Regions from separate parts of the Serratia plymuthica genome, predicted to be linked through region 2. Evidence: predicted binding sites of a transcription regulator. Region 2 holds the regulator's gene; the other holds the start of a gene.
What was found. The regulator CRP, encoded in region 2, controls carbon source genes, mostly activating them, when cyclic AMP is high. The targets are predictions, from matches to a motif close to ATGTGANNNNNNTCACAT.
Positions count from the first base shown of each region.

Region 1: msrB (peptide-methionine (R)-S-oxide reductase MsrB) is a predicted target of CRP. The motif match lies at 3,419-3,436, and genes of this name have one in related genera.

Region 1 covers NZ_CP068771.1:2,707,643-2,715,238, reverse strand. The annotation lists gene JK621_RS12565 (MipA/OmpV family protein) at 332-1,096, shown strand; gene JK621_RS12560 (D-hexose-6-phosphate mutarotase) at 1,262-2,137, opposite strand; gene gapA (glyceraldehyde-3-phosphate dehydrogenase) at 2,216-3,211, opposite strand; gene msrB (peptide-methionine (R)-S-oxide reductase MsrB) at 3,560-3,973, shown strand; gene JK621_RS12545 (YeaC family protein) at 4,037-4,309, shown strand; gene JK621_RS12540 (glycoside hydrolase family 18 protein) at 4,347-5,627, opposite strand; gene pncA (bifunctional nicotinamidase/pyrazinamidase) at 5,860-6,492, opposite strand; gene ansA (asparaginase) at 6,516-7,532, opposite strand.
Region 2 covers NZ_CP068771.1:3,870,010-3,877,605, forward strand. The annotation lists gene JK621_RS17975 (YccS/YhfK family putative transporter) at 1-1,527, opposite strand, end outside; gene crp (cAMP-activated global transcriptional regulator CRP) at 1,582-2,214, opposite strand; gene JK621_RS17985 (OsmC family protein) at 2,594-3,001, shown strand; gene JK621_RS17990 (phosphoribulokinase) at 3,047-3,916, opposite strand; gene JK621_RS17995 (YheU family protein) at 4,068-4,301, opposite strand; gene JK621_RS18000 (hydrolase) at 4,298-5,278, opposite strand; gene JK621_RS18005 (LysE family translocator) at 5,397-5,999, shown strand; gene JK621_RS18010 (PhzF family phenazine biosynthesis protein) at 6,010-6,792, shown strand; gene tauA (taurine ABC transporter substrate-binding protein) at 6,908-7,596, shown strand, end outside.

The DNA of each region.
Region 1 (7,596 bases), 1.2 Mb from region 2:
TATGCCAACTTGGTGCGCTTATTATCGCGAGTTGCGCTGTATTGCCACTGGGCCCAGGATAAATTCACCTTCTGATTTAAGCTTAGTTGGCATACCGGAAAATTTCCTGCGCCATAAAAAGCTTTTTTTAAGTCATATCAATGACTCAGTTGTGACAGGGATGGCCAAACGCCTTGTCTGGCGCGGGCTGCGGCAAAAAACGTCATTGTTCTGCCATGATTAATTCATATTTCCGATCTAAGTTATTCGATCTTGGTCATTTTCTATTGTAAAGATTTAGCGTGTAACGGTGTTTTCACATAAACTAAGCCAGCTATTAACCCTGTTATTTATGGAAAAAGAACCAGTGAAGATATTTCAACTCAAAACGCTAGCAATTATCGCTTCCGCAATGGTTTGCGCACAAAGTGCTCAGGCAGGAACCTGGTCGCTCGGCGCCGCAGCGCTGGTTAGCCCTGACGCGTACCGTGGTTATCAGGACCGCGTCTACCCGGTACCCGTTATTAACTATGAAGGCGACGACTTCTACTTCCGCACGCTGACTGCCGGGTATTACCTGTGGAAAGATCAGGAAAATCAGCTGAGCGTCATGGGGTATTACTCGCCGTTTGGTTACCGTCCTGGCGACAGTGACGACGATCGCATGAAACGCCTGGATAAACGTCGCGGTACGTTGATGGCTGGCCTGGCTTATACCCATAATGCCGAATGGGGCTCGATCCGCACCACATTTACCGGTGATATGCTGAACAACAGCAACGGTCTGATGGGGGATGTCGCCTATCTCTACAAATTCGATTTAGACGCTTTGACTCTGGTTCCTGGCGTGGGCGTGATGTGGAGCAGCAAAAACCAGAACAAATACTACTATGGTGTCAGCGATCACGAATCTCGCCGCAGCGGTCTGGACAGCTACACGCCAGGCGACAGTTGGGCACCTTACGTTGAGCTGAGCGCCAACTATCAGATCAACAAGGACTGGAATGCTTTCTTCACCGGGCGTTACATCCAACTGTCTGATGAAGTCAAAGACAGCCCAATGGTTGATAAATCTTACACCGGGTTGTTGATGACGGGTGTGAGCTACAGCTTCTAAAATCAAATTGCACAAACATTGTGCAATGACTGCATTGAAAAGGGGCATTCGTGCCCCTTTTGCACATCTGTGGTGCATTAAATGATGCTGATATCGTGTGGGTAGGGGGTTGGGTGGTCGGAGAAGGGAGCTAAGCAGGGCGAGCGGTTTGTCGCCCTGAGAGCATCAGGCGTTTTTACGGCAGCGGAAGGTTACCGCCAGCCGTGCAGGTTGTTCGCCTGCGGCCACCAGTGGTTTACTGACGCGGCCGGTTTCCACGCAAACCATGGTTTTATAACCGTCATTCGCCATATCTGCCATACTGCAGGACAGTTCCACGCCCGGGTTCCAGGCAATGACATCGCTCATATGATGGTGATGAACCTCAATGGTGCGTTGTAGTGCAGGATCCTTGATCAGGCTGAACGCGTCCGGCTTGGTGTAGACCCGATCGGTTTGGCCAATAAACGCCACATCCCCAGTCTGGCGAGCTTCCGCTCCACCGGCCACTTTGTCGAGATAAGGTTCGCCAAGGCCTGCAACTTTAACTTGTTCAATATCACCGACCTGGAAGTAAGTATGCAGCGCAGCGGTAGCCTGGTAGTCGCCGTGGGACTCCAGCTCGATCTCGCATTCTTCACCCAGCTTGAAACGGGCAATCAGCGTAAAGGCATGTGGCCACAGCTTGCGGGTTTGCTCATTGTCTTTCAGCGTAAAGGTCAGAATGACACCGCTGTCGTCTTCATCATGCGCGGTCAGATTCCAGGATTGATTGCGGGCGAAACCGTGCGAGGGTTGTGCTACCGGGCCAAACCAGGGCCAGCAAATAGGCACGCCGCCGCGAATGGCGCTCCCTTTTTTGAATGGCGTGTTATTGCTCAGCCAGATAACCGGTTTGTCGCCGGTAGGTTGCCAGGCCAGCAGATGCGCGCCCTGTAGCGCGACAGCAGCGCGAACTTTCGGGTGGGATACGACCACCACCGGCAGTTCTTCGAGCTGACGTTGACTGATGTAAGGTGAAATTTGTTCGGTAACGGGCAGGGTGAAAATTTTTTCGTTCATTATGTAGCCTTTTTTTCGCCGTAGAAACAAAAAAGGCGACAAAAATGTCGCCCTTATTATCAGCTTTACATCATTCCATTATTTGGAGATGTGAGCGATCAGATCCAGAACTTTGTGGGAGTAACCCGTTTCGTTGTCGTACCAGGAAACCAGTTTCACGAAGTTGTCGTTCAGTGCGATACCGGCTTTGGCATCGAACACGGAAGTCAGAATTTCGCCGTTGAAGTCGGTAGAAACCACTTCGTCTTCAACATAACCCAGAACGCCTTTCATTGAACCTTCAGAAGCTTCTTTGATGGCTTTCTTGATTTCTTCGTAGGTCGCTGCTTTTTCCAGACGAACGGTCAGGTCAACTACAGACACGTTTGGAGTCGGAACGCGGAACGCCATACCGGTCAGTTTGCCTTTCAGCTCTGGCAGAACGATGCCAACTGCTTTGGCTGCGCCGGTAGAAGAAGGGATGATGTTCTGGGATGCGCCGCGGCCGCCGCGCCAGTCTTTGTGAGACGGGCCATCAACGGTTTTTTGAGTAGCGGTGGTCGCGTGAACGGTAGTCATCAGACCTTCGACGATGCCGAAGTTGTCGTTGATAACTTTAGCCAGCGGAGCCAGGCAGTTAGTGGTGCAAGATGCGTTGGAAACGATATCCTGGCCAGCGTATTTTTCAAAGTTTGCGCCACGTACGAACATTGGGGTAGCGTCTTTTGAAGGGCCGGTCAGAACAACTTTCTTGGCGCCTGCAGTGATGTGTTTACGTGCGGTTTCGTCGGTCAGGAAGATACCGGTCGCTTCTGCAACCACGTCAACACCCACTTCGTTCCACTTCAGGTTAGCCGGGTCTTTCTCTGCGGTAACACGGATGGTTTTGCCGTTAACAACCAGATGGCCGTCTTTGACTTCCACAGTGCCTTTGAAACGGCCGTGAGTAGAGTCAAATTTCAGCATGTAAGCCATGTACTCTGCGTCCAACAGGTCGTTGATTGCAACGATTTCGATGTCGGAACGTTCTTGAGCAGCACGGAAAACAATGCGACCGATACGGCCAAAACCGTTGATACCTACTTTGATAGTCATATATTCCACCAGCTATTTGTTAGTGAATAAAAGGTTGGTTGTAAAATTACAAAAACCTTACCAAGCGTCAAGCGGAATCGTGTCAATTCTTGCGTCAAATCAAATCGCGGAGCTTGATCTGCGCGCTTCTTGCACATTCCGTTTGCGTTCGGCCTCATCCGTTATATGGGGTCAAACCGCTAAGTATAAAGTCACCCTGCTTCATATATGTGATCGGTGTCACATAATGTCGCGACGTGACCTTTATGCGCTACAGTTTAGGCCAAAAAGCACTGCAATGTTGTTAATTTTTTGTTATTATTACTCATTGTTTTCGTTGACATTATCCACATTCAGAGAATCACGCAAATGGCTAAAGACACAACCCCTGACCATCCGGCCACGGAACTGAATGAAATCCAACGTTATGTGACCCAACAACGGGGCACTGAAGCGCCGTATTCCGGTAAATTGCTGCACAACAAGCGCGAGGGTGTATACCATTGCCTGTGCTGCAATCATCCGCTGTTCTATTCCGACAGCAAGTATGACTCCGGCTGTGGCTGGCCAAGCTTTTATGAGCCGGTATCCGACGATGCGATTCGTTATATTGATGATAATTCGCACAATATGCATCGGGTCGAGATTCGCTGCGGTCACTGTGACGCTCATCTGGGCCACGTATTCCCCGATGGCCCGCAGCCTACCGGTGAGCGCTTCTGCGTTAACTCGGCTTCGCTGAGTTTTACCGACGGTGAGAGCGGCGAAAAAACCGCCGGCTGAGGCATATTCAGCCAGAAAAATCGATTCAGCTAATTATTCTTCCACGAGTGAGGAAATGCTCTGATGGACGTGAAAGACCTGATTGCCGCAATGACCCCGGAAATCTATCAGCGCCTGGTGCAGGCCGTAGAATTGGGCAAATGGCCGGACGGCGTTGCGCTGACGCCGGAACAGAAAGAAAACAGTTTGCAGGCGGTGATGCTGTGGCAATCGTTGAACAATGCCGACCCGCAACATATGACTATTGGCACTGACGGTCAGATTGTGATGAAGAGCAAGCAGGAACTGAAACAGCAGTTCGTTGCCGAACCGCTGGTTAAGCTGAAGCCGCAATAAATCGAACAGCAGGGCGATGCGTGCATCGCCCTGTGGTTTAGCGTTTCCCGCCGTTTATCCCCAGTGACTCTGCCAACTGGCGTGCCAGCCGATTGTTGTCGTCTGCGCCATACTCCCAGAACATGGCACCGCCCAGCCCTTTGCTTTTGATGTAGTCAGCTTTGATCGCGACCGAACGCGGATTCTCATACGAAATCGCAAACAAGGGTTTGCCCTCGGCGGATTGCAGGGTCAGATAGGGGACTTTGGCGTCGCTGTCCCAATGGGCGCTGAAGCGCCGTTGTGGGTCGTTCAGCAATTTGCTGACGATGTCGTTGTACTTGAAATAGCTGTCCTTGGTCAGATCCAACCCCAACGATTTGAACACGGCGGTTTCCCGCGCGGAAAAATAGGGGTGGGTAACCGGATTTTTAGCCGCATCCGGTTTATCCCAATCGATGCCCGGCTCCGTAGCCCGTTTAGGTACCCGGCCGTAAAAACCGATACCCAGGTTCAACTGTGCGGGCTTCAGTCCGGCAGCCAGATAGTTATCCACCACAAAATTGGCGCTATAACGATCGGCGGCGGCGACGGTTGGCCACTGTTTGGAGTCATACAGGTTGGAATTGAAATACTGGGTACCATACGCCATGTCGTAGGTCATCAGGTTGATGTAATCGAGATAGGGCGCAATGCCTTTCACATCGACCCATTCCTGCGGGCTTTTGGCGTTGGCGCCGACGGCGATGGTCAGCAATTTCCCTTTATCCAGCGCCTTATGCAGTTCTCCCAGCAGCAGGGTGAAGTTGGCTCGATCCGCCGGTTGGCTTTCGACCAGGCCCCAGGCGCCGTTGACCGGGTATTCCCAGTCGAGATCGATGCCGTCGAGTTGATAGCGTTTAATCACCTGTTGTACCGAGCGGATAAAGATTGCCCGGCTTTCCAGTGTGGCGGCGGCGCCGGAAAAACCGCGTGCTCCCCAACCGCCGACGGAAAGCAGCACCTTCAACTCCGGGTTTTGTTTGCGCAACACCGGCAACAGTTTTAGATCGGCCTCAACCTTCGGCGATAAATAGATCTGATGCAGACGCGCCGGGTCTTTCAACGCCGGGTTGGTTTCCTCTTTCTCGTTGTTGTAAATCAGGCCGAAAGAGTAGTTGAGGTGGGTGATTTGGGTGACGTCCAGCTTGTTGATATCGCCGCCGGGGCCGGCAGTGACATCGCCGCCACCGTTAAAATAGCCGACTGACAGGTAAGAAGCCGCGTGAGCCATGCCGACGCCGGCCATACCTAACTGCACCGCTACCAGCAAAGGCAGCAGTTTACGGGGTAATGCCATGTTATCTCCTTTGGTCGACAAGGCCGACCGAAACCGCCTCAGGCGGTAATATAAAGCCGGGCTCAAAGGGGCCCCGGATGCGTATAACCCATTGATGCCAAGGCATCAGCTGTCATAACAGCAAAAGCAACGCGCACGAACAAGATGTCATTACAGGGGAATGGTTGAAATGTGAGCGATATCGAGATTTGCGCGGGGGAGAAGAGGCGGGCGCGTTGGGCGCCCGATGGAATTAATGTGCGATGAATTGTGACAGGGTAACTAGCCGTGCACCGGCCTGTTCCATCGCCAGGAACGCTTTCTGGCTATCGCCTGGTTGCAAATCGACGCCACGGCAGCCGTCGGTAATGACTGCGGTCTCATACCCAAGCTCCAGCGCATCCAGAACGCTGAATTTCACGCAGTAATCGGTCGCCAGCCCCATGATGGCCAACCGGGTGACGCCCTGAGACCTCAACCAGCCGTCCAGCGCGGTTTGCGCACGGTGGCCGTTGTCAAAGAATGCGCTGTAGCTGTCGATATCCGGGTTTTGGCCTTTACGGAACACCTCGACAATGGCCTGTCGGTGCAACTGTGGATGAAGTTCCGCCCCTGGGCTTTCCTGCACACAGTGCACCGGCCACCACACCTGCGGCAATCCATCCAGTTCACCCAATGTGTTTACTTCGGCGTCTGAATTCACCGCAAAACTGCGGTGATTGGCAGGGTGCCAGTCCTGGCAAGCGACCACCGGTTCGCCGCGTGCCACGCAGGCGGCTATCGCCTGATTGGCGGCGATAACGGCGGCATCGCCGTCCGTCACCGCCAATGCGCCGCCGGGGCAAAAATCATTTTGCAAATCGATTAACAACAGGGCTGTTTTCATCTTGGCTCCGTATCTGGGCAGGGTTAGCCGGTAATGCTCAGCTCGCCGCGCAGATTTTGCTGCATCTGACTGCGGATTTGCTCCGGCGTCAGCGGTTGGCTCAGCAAATAATGCAGTTTAGTCAACGCCGCTTCGACGGTCATGTCAAAGCCGCTGATGACCCCTGCATGGGCCAAGGCATTACCGGTAGCATAACCTTCCATGTTCACCCGGCCGGAGATGCACTGCGTCAGGTTCACCACCACGATGCCACGTTCAGAGGCATCACGTAATTCATCGACAAGCTCCGCTTTTTGCGGCGCATTGCCCACGCCATAAGAGCGCAAAATCAGCGCTTTCACCGGTTGCAGGAGGAAGTTGCGTACCACAGCGCCGGAAATCCCCGGATAAATCGTCACCACGCCGATCGGTTGCGGCGTAATGTTGTGGACCTGCAATTCACCGTTGCAAACGGGGCTGTCGATACCGTTCTGGCGGCGGATGTGAATCCCGGCTTCCAGCAGCGGCGGCAGATTGGGCGAAGCAAAGGCGTCAAAACCGTCGGCATGCGCTTTGGTGGTGCGATTGCCCCGAAACAGCTTGTTGTTGAAGAACAGGCTGACTTCATTTACCGGATGATTGGCGGCCAGGTAGAGCGAATTCAGCAGGTTGGTTTGCCCGTCTGAGCGCAGTTCCGCCAGGGGGATTTGCGAGCCGGTCACGATCACCGGTTTGTCCAGATTTTCCAACATGAACGACAACGCTGAAGCGGTGAAGGCCATGGTGTCGGTGCCGTGCAGAATGACGAAGCCGTCATAGCGATCGTAATTGCGTTTGATGTCGTCGGCGATGTGCTGCCAATCTTCCGGTGTCATGTCTGACGAGTCGATCAGCGGCGCGTATTCATGAATGGTGAAGTCCGGCATTTCCGGCCGGTGGAACTCAGGCATCAGTGCCAGTTGACGTTGCAGATGGCCGGAAACCGGAATGTAGCCCTGTTCCGAGCGTTGCATGCCGATGGTCCCGCCGGTGTAGGCGACGTAAATGGATTTTTTTTGCATAGTAATTGTTTTAACAGAAATAAGATGGGCTGAATTATAGGGGGATAACGGCAGAAAAAAAGCC
Region 2 (7,596 bases):
GCTTTGCCATTGTGGCCACAGCCAGATGGTGCCGCCGAACACCAACACGCAACCGATCAGGGTATCGATCAGACGAGGGATCAGGAAATGCGTGCCGTTCAACGCCAGCAGTTGCAGGGTATAGACCGCCGTCACCGTAAAGCCTATCACCGCCAGCCCGTAGTTTTTACGCGAAACCAGATAGGCTGCCAGCGTGATGACCAACATCACGCTCAGGGTCGCGCCCTCGGGCATTTGCAATTGCAGCAACCCGGCGGCGATCACCAGCCCGGCCAATGTGCCGAGCGCACGGTGCTGGATGCGTACCCGAGTCGCGTTATAGCCGTTCTGGCTTACCAGCATGATGGTCAGCAGGATCCAGTAAGGCTTTGGCAGGTTGAAAAACATGCCCAGGCTGCTGCCTGCCGCCAACATCACGCCTAACCGGGCCGCATTGCGCAGGGCGTTGGATTTGAGTGACAGGTAGCTGAACAGCGCCGGCCAGAACGGCAGGCGGTTTTGATTGGCCATCAGATCACGGCGATATAACGGATGCTGGGTGCGCAGCAGGCGAGCGATGCGGCTGAAGTGGTAGTAACAGAACTGGCCCACCGGGTTGTCGGGGTGTTGTGCTGCCACTTTTTCCAGGGCCGCCAGCTCGTGGGTCATACTGAAGCGCTGGGAGTATTGATGGTAGAGAATATCGTGCGCCACCGTGCGCAACCGGCCGGCAATCACCTGCGCATTGCGGCGGATAATCGCCTCGGCCTGGCTCTGCTCCACCAACTTTTGCACTTCTTCCGGCAGGTGCAGGCTGACGGTAATGTGTTCCTGTAAATCCAGCGCGACCTGAAAGGTTCGCTGCAGGCGTTTTTGCTCGAGATTATTGGCGTGCGGCAAAAAGTTGAGCTGCTGATACAGCAGGCTGATCAGGTCCATCACTTTTTGCTGGCGCACCAGCAGTGGCGGTAACGCGGTTTGCGGATCGGTATGTTGGGTTAACAGGGAATACTTGGCTTCGAAGTAGTCCGCCAGTTCCAGATAAAGCTGGCTCAGCGATTCGCGCATCGGCTGTTCTTTCCACAGCTTGAACCAGAACCAGGTGAACAGGCCGTACCAGGCCGTCCCCACCACATACAGCACGGGGGCGTACCACAGCGGTACCGTGCCGGCCATGCTGAGCGAAAAGATGGCGGCGATCAACGCGGCGGGGAGCAGGCGGGCATGCAACGGGCTGATTTCGCCGCTGACGCCGAGCAGCAGAGCCAGGCCGAGCATCAACGCCGGCAGCGGCAGTTGCCACAGCAACGCCTGCTGCAGCAACAGGCTGCTGAGTGCAAACAGTGAGCCGCCGACGATCAGGCGTTTGAAAAAACGTTTGTGGGGTGTGTCCAGCCCGGCGATGTTACAGCAGGCGGGAACCAGGGAAAACAGCAGGCCGAGTTGCAGGTGGCCGATCAGCAGACCAAAGAGCACTGGCAGACACAGCACCAGCGTTTGCCGCAGTGCGTAATTGACTTCCGGGTGGTAAATCAGTCGACGCCACATGATCGGCCGGGGCATAAAAAAACGGCGCGAATCATCGCGCCGTTTTTTCAGTGATTAACGCGTGCCGTAAACGACAATGGTTTTGCCGTGGGCGGAGATCAGGTTTTGATCTTCCAGCATTTTCAGAATGCGGCCGACGGTTTCACGTGAACAACCGACGATCTGGCCAATTTCCTGGCGGGTGATTTTGATCTGCATGCCGTCTGGGTGAGTCATGGCATCGGGCTGCTTCGCCAGGTTCAGCAACGTTTGCGCGATGCGGCCGGTAACGTCCAGGAAGGCGAGGTTACCCACTTTCTCCGAGGTTACTTGCAGGCGGCTTGCCATCTGCGCTGACAGGCGCATCAGGATATCCGGGTTGACCTGAATCAGCTGGCGGAATTTCTTGTAGGAAATCTCAGCCACTTCACAGGCGGTCTTCGCCCTGACCCAGGCGCTACGCTCCTGGCCTTCTTCAAATAATCCAAGCTCGCCGATGAAATCCCCCTGGTTAAGGTAGGACAGGATCATCTCTTTACCTTCTTCATCTTTAATCAGCACCGCGACGGAGCCTTTTACGATGTAGTAAAGCGTTTCGGCTTTTTCACCTTGGTGAATCAGCGTACTTTTGGATGGATATTTGTGGATATGGCAATGAGACAGGAACCATTCGAGTGTAGGGTCTGTTTGCGGTTTGCCGAGAACCATTCGCTGTTATCCTCTGTTGTTATCGCTGCCTTGTGTCACAGGGGTCAGAGTTCCCTGTAAAACGTGCTGTCGCCGTTGTTTTAAGGGTGGCTGGCAGCAGGTTTTGAGGCGTGTCATGAATATACGCTGTCGCTCTAGCATATTAACTTGCCGGGAGCGCTGCAAGCTACATTCTATTAACATACCGGTAAAGGAGCCTTTCTCTGGGAGTTTCCCTGAAATCAGTGTCCCGGAAAGATTTATTGCGGCTCTGTTTGTAGCACAGAGTGAGGCGGGTGTCTCGTGTTGTCTTGCTCGCGCATGATTAGCATCAGGTTCCGTTGCCAGTTTCTATGCGAAAGCGTACCCTGATTTTAAGAAATTAACCGGAGTGACCAGCATGCAGGCGAGAGTTAAGTGGGTAGAAGGGTTGACGTTTCTGGGTGAGTCCTCGTCCGGTCATCAGGTATTGATGGATGGCAACGCCGGCGATAAAGCACCCAGCCCAATGGAAATGGTGCTGATGTCGGTGGGCGGATGCAGCGCTATCGACGTGGTGTCGATCCTGAAAAAAGGGCGGAATGACGTGCGTGATTGCGAGGTGAAACTGACCTCCGAACGGCGTGAAGAAGCGCCGCGCGTATTTACCCATATCAACCTGCATTTTATCGTGACCGGCAAAGATCTGACCGACAAGATCGTGGAACGTGCGGTGAATCTCTCCGCCGAGAAATATTGTTCGGTATCGCTGATGCTGAACAAGGCCGCCAGCGTGACCCACAGCTTTGAAATCCGCGCCGTGGCGTAAAACGCGAGCAGAAAGGGGCGCGGCCTGCCGCCGCGCACCGGCCCATTACTCGATTTTTTTGCCTTCCAGCAGTTGCTGCACCAGCGGCGCCATGATCAGCTCCATCGCCAGCCCCATTTTGCCGCCCGGCACGACCAGCGTATTGATGTGCGAGATAAAAGATCCTTGCAGCATCGCCAGCAGGTAAGGGAAATCGATCTGATCCAGACCACGGAAATGAATCACCACAAAGCTTTCATCCAGTGAAGGGATGGCTTTGGCGGCGAACGGGTTGGAGGTATCGACCGTCGGCACGCGCTGGAAGTTGATGTGGGTGCGCGAAAACTGCGGCGTGATGTAGTTGATATAGTCCTCCATCGAACGCACGACCGAATCCATCACCGCCTCACGTGAATGGCCGCGCTCGCCGGTATCGCGGATCAGCTTTTGGATCCACTCCAGGTTAACGATCGGTACCACGCCGACCAGCAGATCGACATGTTTGGCCACGTCGGTATGGTCGGTAACCACGCCGCCATGCAACCCTTCATAGAACAGCACGTCGGTCGGCGCCGGCAGCGCCTCCCACGGCGTAAAGGTGCCGGGTACCTGGTTATAGGGCACCGCTTCGTCGTAGGTATGAAGATATTTGCGTGACCGTCCGGTACCGTTCTTGCCGTACTCGATAAAGCTCTGCTGCAGCAGGCCGAAGTCGTTGGCCTCCGGCCCGAAATAGCTGATATGACGACCCAGATCGCGCGCTTTGCGGATCGCCGCGTCCATTTCCGGCCGGGTATAGCGGTGGAAGCTGTCGCCTTCCAGCTCCGCCGCGCGGATGTTCAACTGCTGGAATATCTTGCGGAACGCCACGCTGGTGGTGGTGGTGCCGGCGCCGCTGGAGCCGGTCACTGCGATAACGGGATGTTTGGCGGACATGGTGGTTGTCACTCCGTGTTAAATGCGCCGGCGTCAGAGTAGGGTTATTGGTCTGTTTGACGCCCTTTCGCCAAGGGCAAAATTCCGCGCGCGGGTTTGCAATGGTTCATTGTTACCTGATTTTTTCCGTCAGTCATAGAACCGGCTGACACTAAATTTCTTCCTGCCCGGCGCGGAACTGCCCGCGTGGCATGATGTTGACGGTTTCATGCAGTTCTGACCACACCAGCAGCACTTCGCCGTTTTGCAACTGGCGGCGAACGTCTTCCACTTTCTGCTCCAGCGAACGTTCGTGTTCGCCGTAGTCGGTGCCCTCGCGCAGCACAAAGGATTCGATCAGGCTGTTCAGCGTCTCGGTTTCCAGTTCTTTCCAGGGGATAATCACGTTGCGGGTTCCAGATAAGGGGAAAGCCAGGATGGAATGCGGTATTCCAGCCACATGTGGGGTTTGCTTAAAGTGCCGCCGACAAAGCCGACGTGGCCGCCAAACTCGGTCAACTGGTATTCAATGTTGCGCGGCAGGCCGGCGATGTCGGGGATCACTGCGTCGGTCATGAAGGGATCGTCCTTGGCATGGATGATCAGCAGCGGCGTCTGAATTGCCGGTAACAGCGGCAGCGCGCTGCAACGGCGGTAGTAATCGGTGGCGTCGCTAAAGCCGTGGACGCGTGAGGTTATGGCATCGTCAAAATCGCGGATACGGCGCAGCGCCCGGAGTTGCGGCAGTTTGAGCGGCAGGGTATCGGGGTAGTGCAGCAGCTTGCGGGTGGCGTTTTGTTTCAACTGCCCGAGCAGATAGCGCTGATAAACGCGCGAAAACCCTTGATCCATGCGCAATGAGCAGGGCTCCAGCATCAGCGGAGCGGACACGATCACCGCCGCCTGCAACAGGCTCTCTGCCCCTTGCTGCGCCAGGTAGCAGGCCAGCATGTTGCCGCCGAGCGAGACGCCAACCGCCGCCGTCGGCACTTCGCCGTGGCTGGCGCGCAGCCACCGCAGAAAAAAGCGCGCATCCTCCGTCTCTCCGGAGTGATAGATGCGCTGTTTGCGATTCGGTACGCCGCTGCAACCGCGAAAATGCATAACCACCCCGAGCCAGCCTTTTTCACGCCAGGCGTTGAGCAGGCCATGGGCATAGGGGCTGTAGAAGTTGCCTTCCAGCCCATGGAACAGCACCACGCGCGGCTTGCCGGCGGCCTGCGCCGGATCTTCGCTCCAGGCGAGATCGACAAAATCGCCGTCGGGCAATTCCAGCCGCTGCCAGTGCGGTTTCAACCGCACGCGGCGGCGCACCAGCCGTGGCAGCAGCGTTTGCAAATGTGGGTTACTGGCCCCGGTTAAAGGGCGAAAGGATTCATGCATAACCTGAGTAAAAATCTTATTGGCGGCTATTGTCTGATCAATAGCGCACTGTTAGCTTCGATACCATGAGTTAACAATAATACTGCAAAAAACGCCCCGGGTGAGGAGCACCCGCTTCATGGAACCGAGTTTATTTCTTTCGATGTTAGGCTTCCTGTGGGTTGCCGCGATCACGCCTGGCCCCAACAATATGTTACTGACCACCTCCGGCGCCAACTTTGGCTTTATGCGCTCACTGCTGTTGATGATGGGCATTATGCTCGGCATGCAAAGCATTTTGCTGCTGGTGGCATTCGGCGTCGGTAGCCTGATTTTGGTTTACCCTGCGCTGCACCTGATTCTGAAAGTCCTCGGCAGCCTGTACCTGCTATGGCTGGCGTGGAAAGTCGCTACCGCCGCCTATGAAAAGCTGGAAACCGACGTGGCGCCGCCGCAGCCTATACGGTTGTATCAGGGCTGGCTGTTGCAGTTCCTCAACCCCAAGGCCTGGCTGATGGCATTGGGCGCGGTGGCGAGCTTCAGTCTGGCGGGCGATAAATATAACGCCTCTATTCTGGCGATTGCGCTGGGTATTTTCGTGGTGAATGTCGTCGCCGGGGTGATTTGGCTGGGGTTTGGCACGGTGATTGGCCGCTTGCTGCGCAGCAAAAAGGCCTGGATCATTTTTAACCTTTCCATGGGGCTGTTAACCGCAGCCTGTGTGTTACTTATCTGGCATTAAGGAATTGCGGATGACGGACAATTACTTCCACGTCGTGGCGTTTACCGGCGAAGGCTTACGTGGCAATCCGGCGGGCGTGTGCCTGCTGAAGCAACCCTTGTCGACTGCCGAGATGCAGGCCATTGCCAATGAGCTGTGCCTGCCGGAAACCAGTTTTGTCTGGGACGATGGCGACATGTCGGCGATTCGCTGGTTCACCCCGCAGCGTGAGGTGGATCTCTGTGGCCACGGCACGCTGGCGGCGGCGCATGTGATGTTCAGCGCGGTGAATCCGGCGTTGCAGGATATCCGCTTCCGCTCGGCCGGCGGTGAGCTGTACGTTAAGCGTGATGCCGTCGACGGCGAGCGGCTGATCCTGGATTTCCCTTCGCGATTGCCGCAAAAGGTGGCGGAGCCGGCCGGGCTGGCGGCACTGCTCGGCGTGGAATCGCAGGACGTGTGGCAGGCTACCGCGTTGTTGGTGCTGCTGGAGAACGAAGCTCAGGTGCGGGCGTTGCAGCCGGACATCCCGGCGTTAATTGCGCTGGCCGGCCGTGCGGTCATCGTCAGCGCCCCGGGTGAAAAGGTAGATTTTGTCTCGCGCTATTTTACCCTCGACGGCGGCGAAGACCCGGTAACCGGCTCCGCGCACTGCACGCTGGCGCCTTATTGGGCTGCACGCCTGGGGCGCCATAAGCTGCATGCCCGGCAGATTTCCGCCCGCGGCGGTGAGCTGTTTTGCGAATGGAAAGGCGATCGCACGCTGCTCGGCGGTTATGCCCAGACGTTTTTACGGGGTGAGTTAGCGCTCTGAATGCCATGGCATATTCCTCAAGGTAATAACGAGGTTTTTTTTATTCTTTTATCGCTCGTCACCGCTCGGATAAAACTGTCAGCAACTGAACAGACTTTTATCAACGGAGCGGATCATGGCGAGCAAACTCTTTTCATTACGCGGCGTAACGCTGCTGGTGTTATCGCTCGGCGCGGCCAGTGCGCAGGCGGTCGACGTTACCGTGGCCTATCAAACCTCGGCGGAACCGGCCAAGGTGGCGCAGGCGGAAAACAGCTTTGCCAAACAGTCCGGTGCCACCGTCGACTGGCGCAAATTCGACAGCGGCTCCAGCGTATTGCGCGCGCTGGCTTCCGGCGATGTACAAATCGGCAATATCGGCTCCAGCCCGTTGGCGGTGGCCGCCAGCCAGAAACTCCCTATCGAAGTGTTCCTGATCGCCTCGCAGCTCGGCAGTTCCGAAGCGCTGGTGGTGAAGAAGGACATTAAAGGCCCGCAGGATCTGATCGGCAAACGCATTGCGGTGCCGTTTATCTCCACCACCCACTACAGCCTGCTGGCCTCTCTCAAGCATTGGGGCATCAAGCCTGAACAGGTCAAAATCCTCAATCTGCAGCCGCCGGCCATCGCCGCCGCCTGGCAACGCGGCGATATCGACGGCGCCTACGTCTGGGCGCCGGTGGTCAACGAGCTGGCCAAACAAGGCAAGGTTCTGACCGATTCCGCACAGGTCGGGGAGTGGGGCACGCCGACGCTCGACGTCTGGGTGGTGCGCAAGGACTTCGCCGAAAAACACCCGGAGGTGGTGACCGCCTTTGCCGCCAG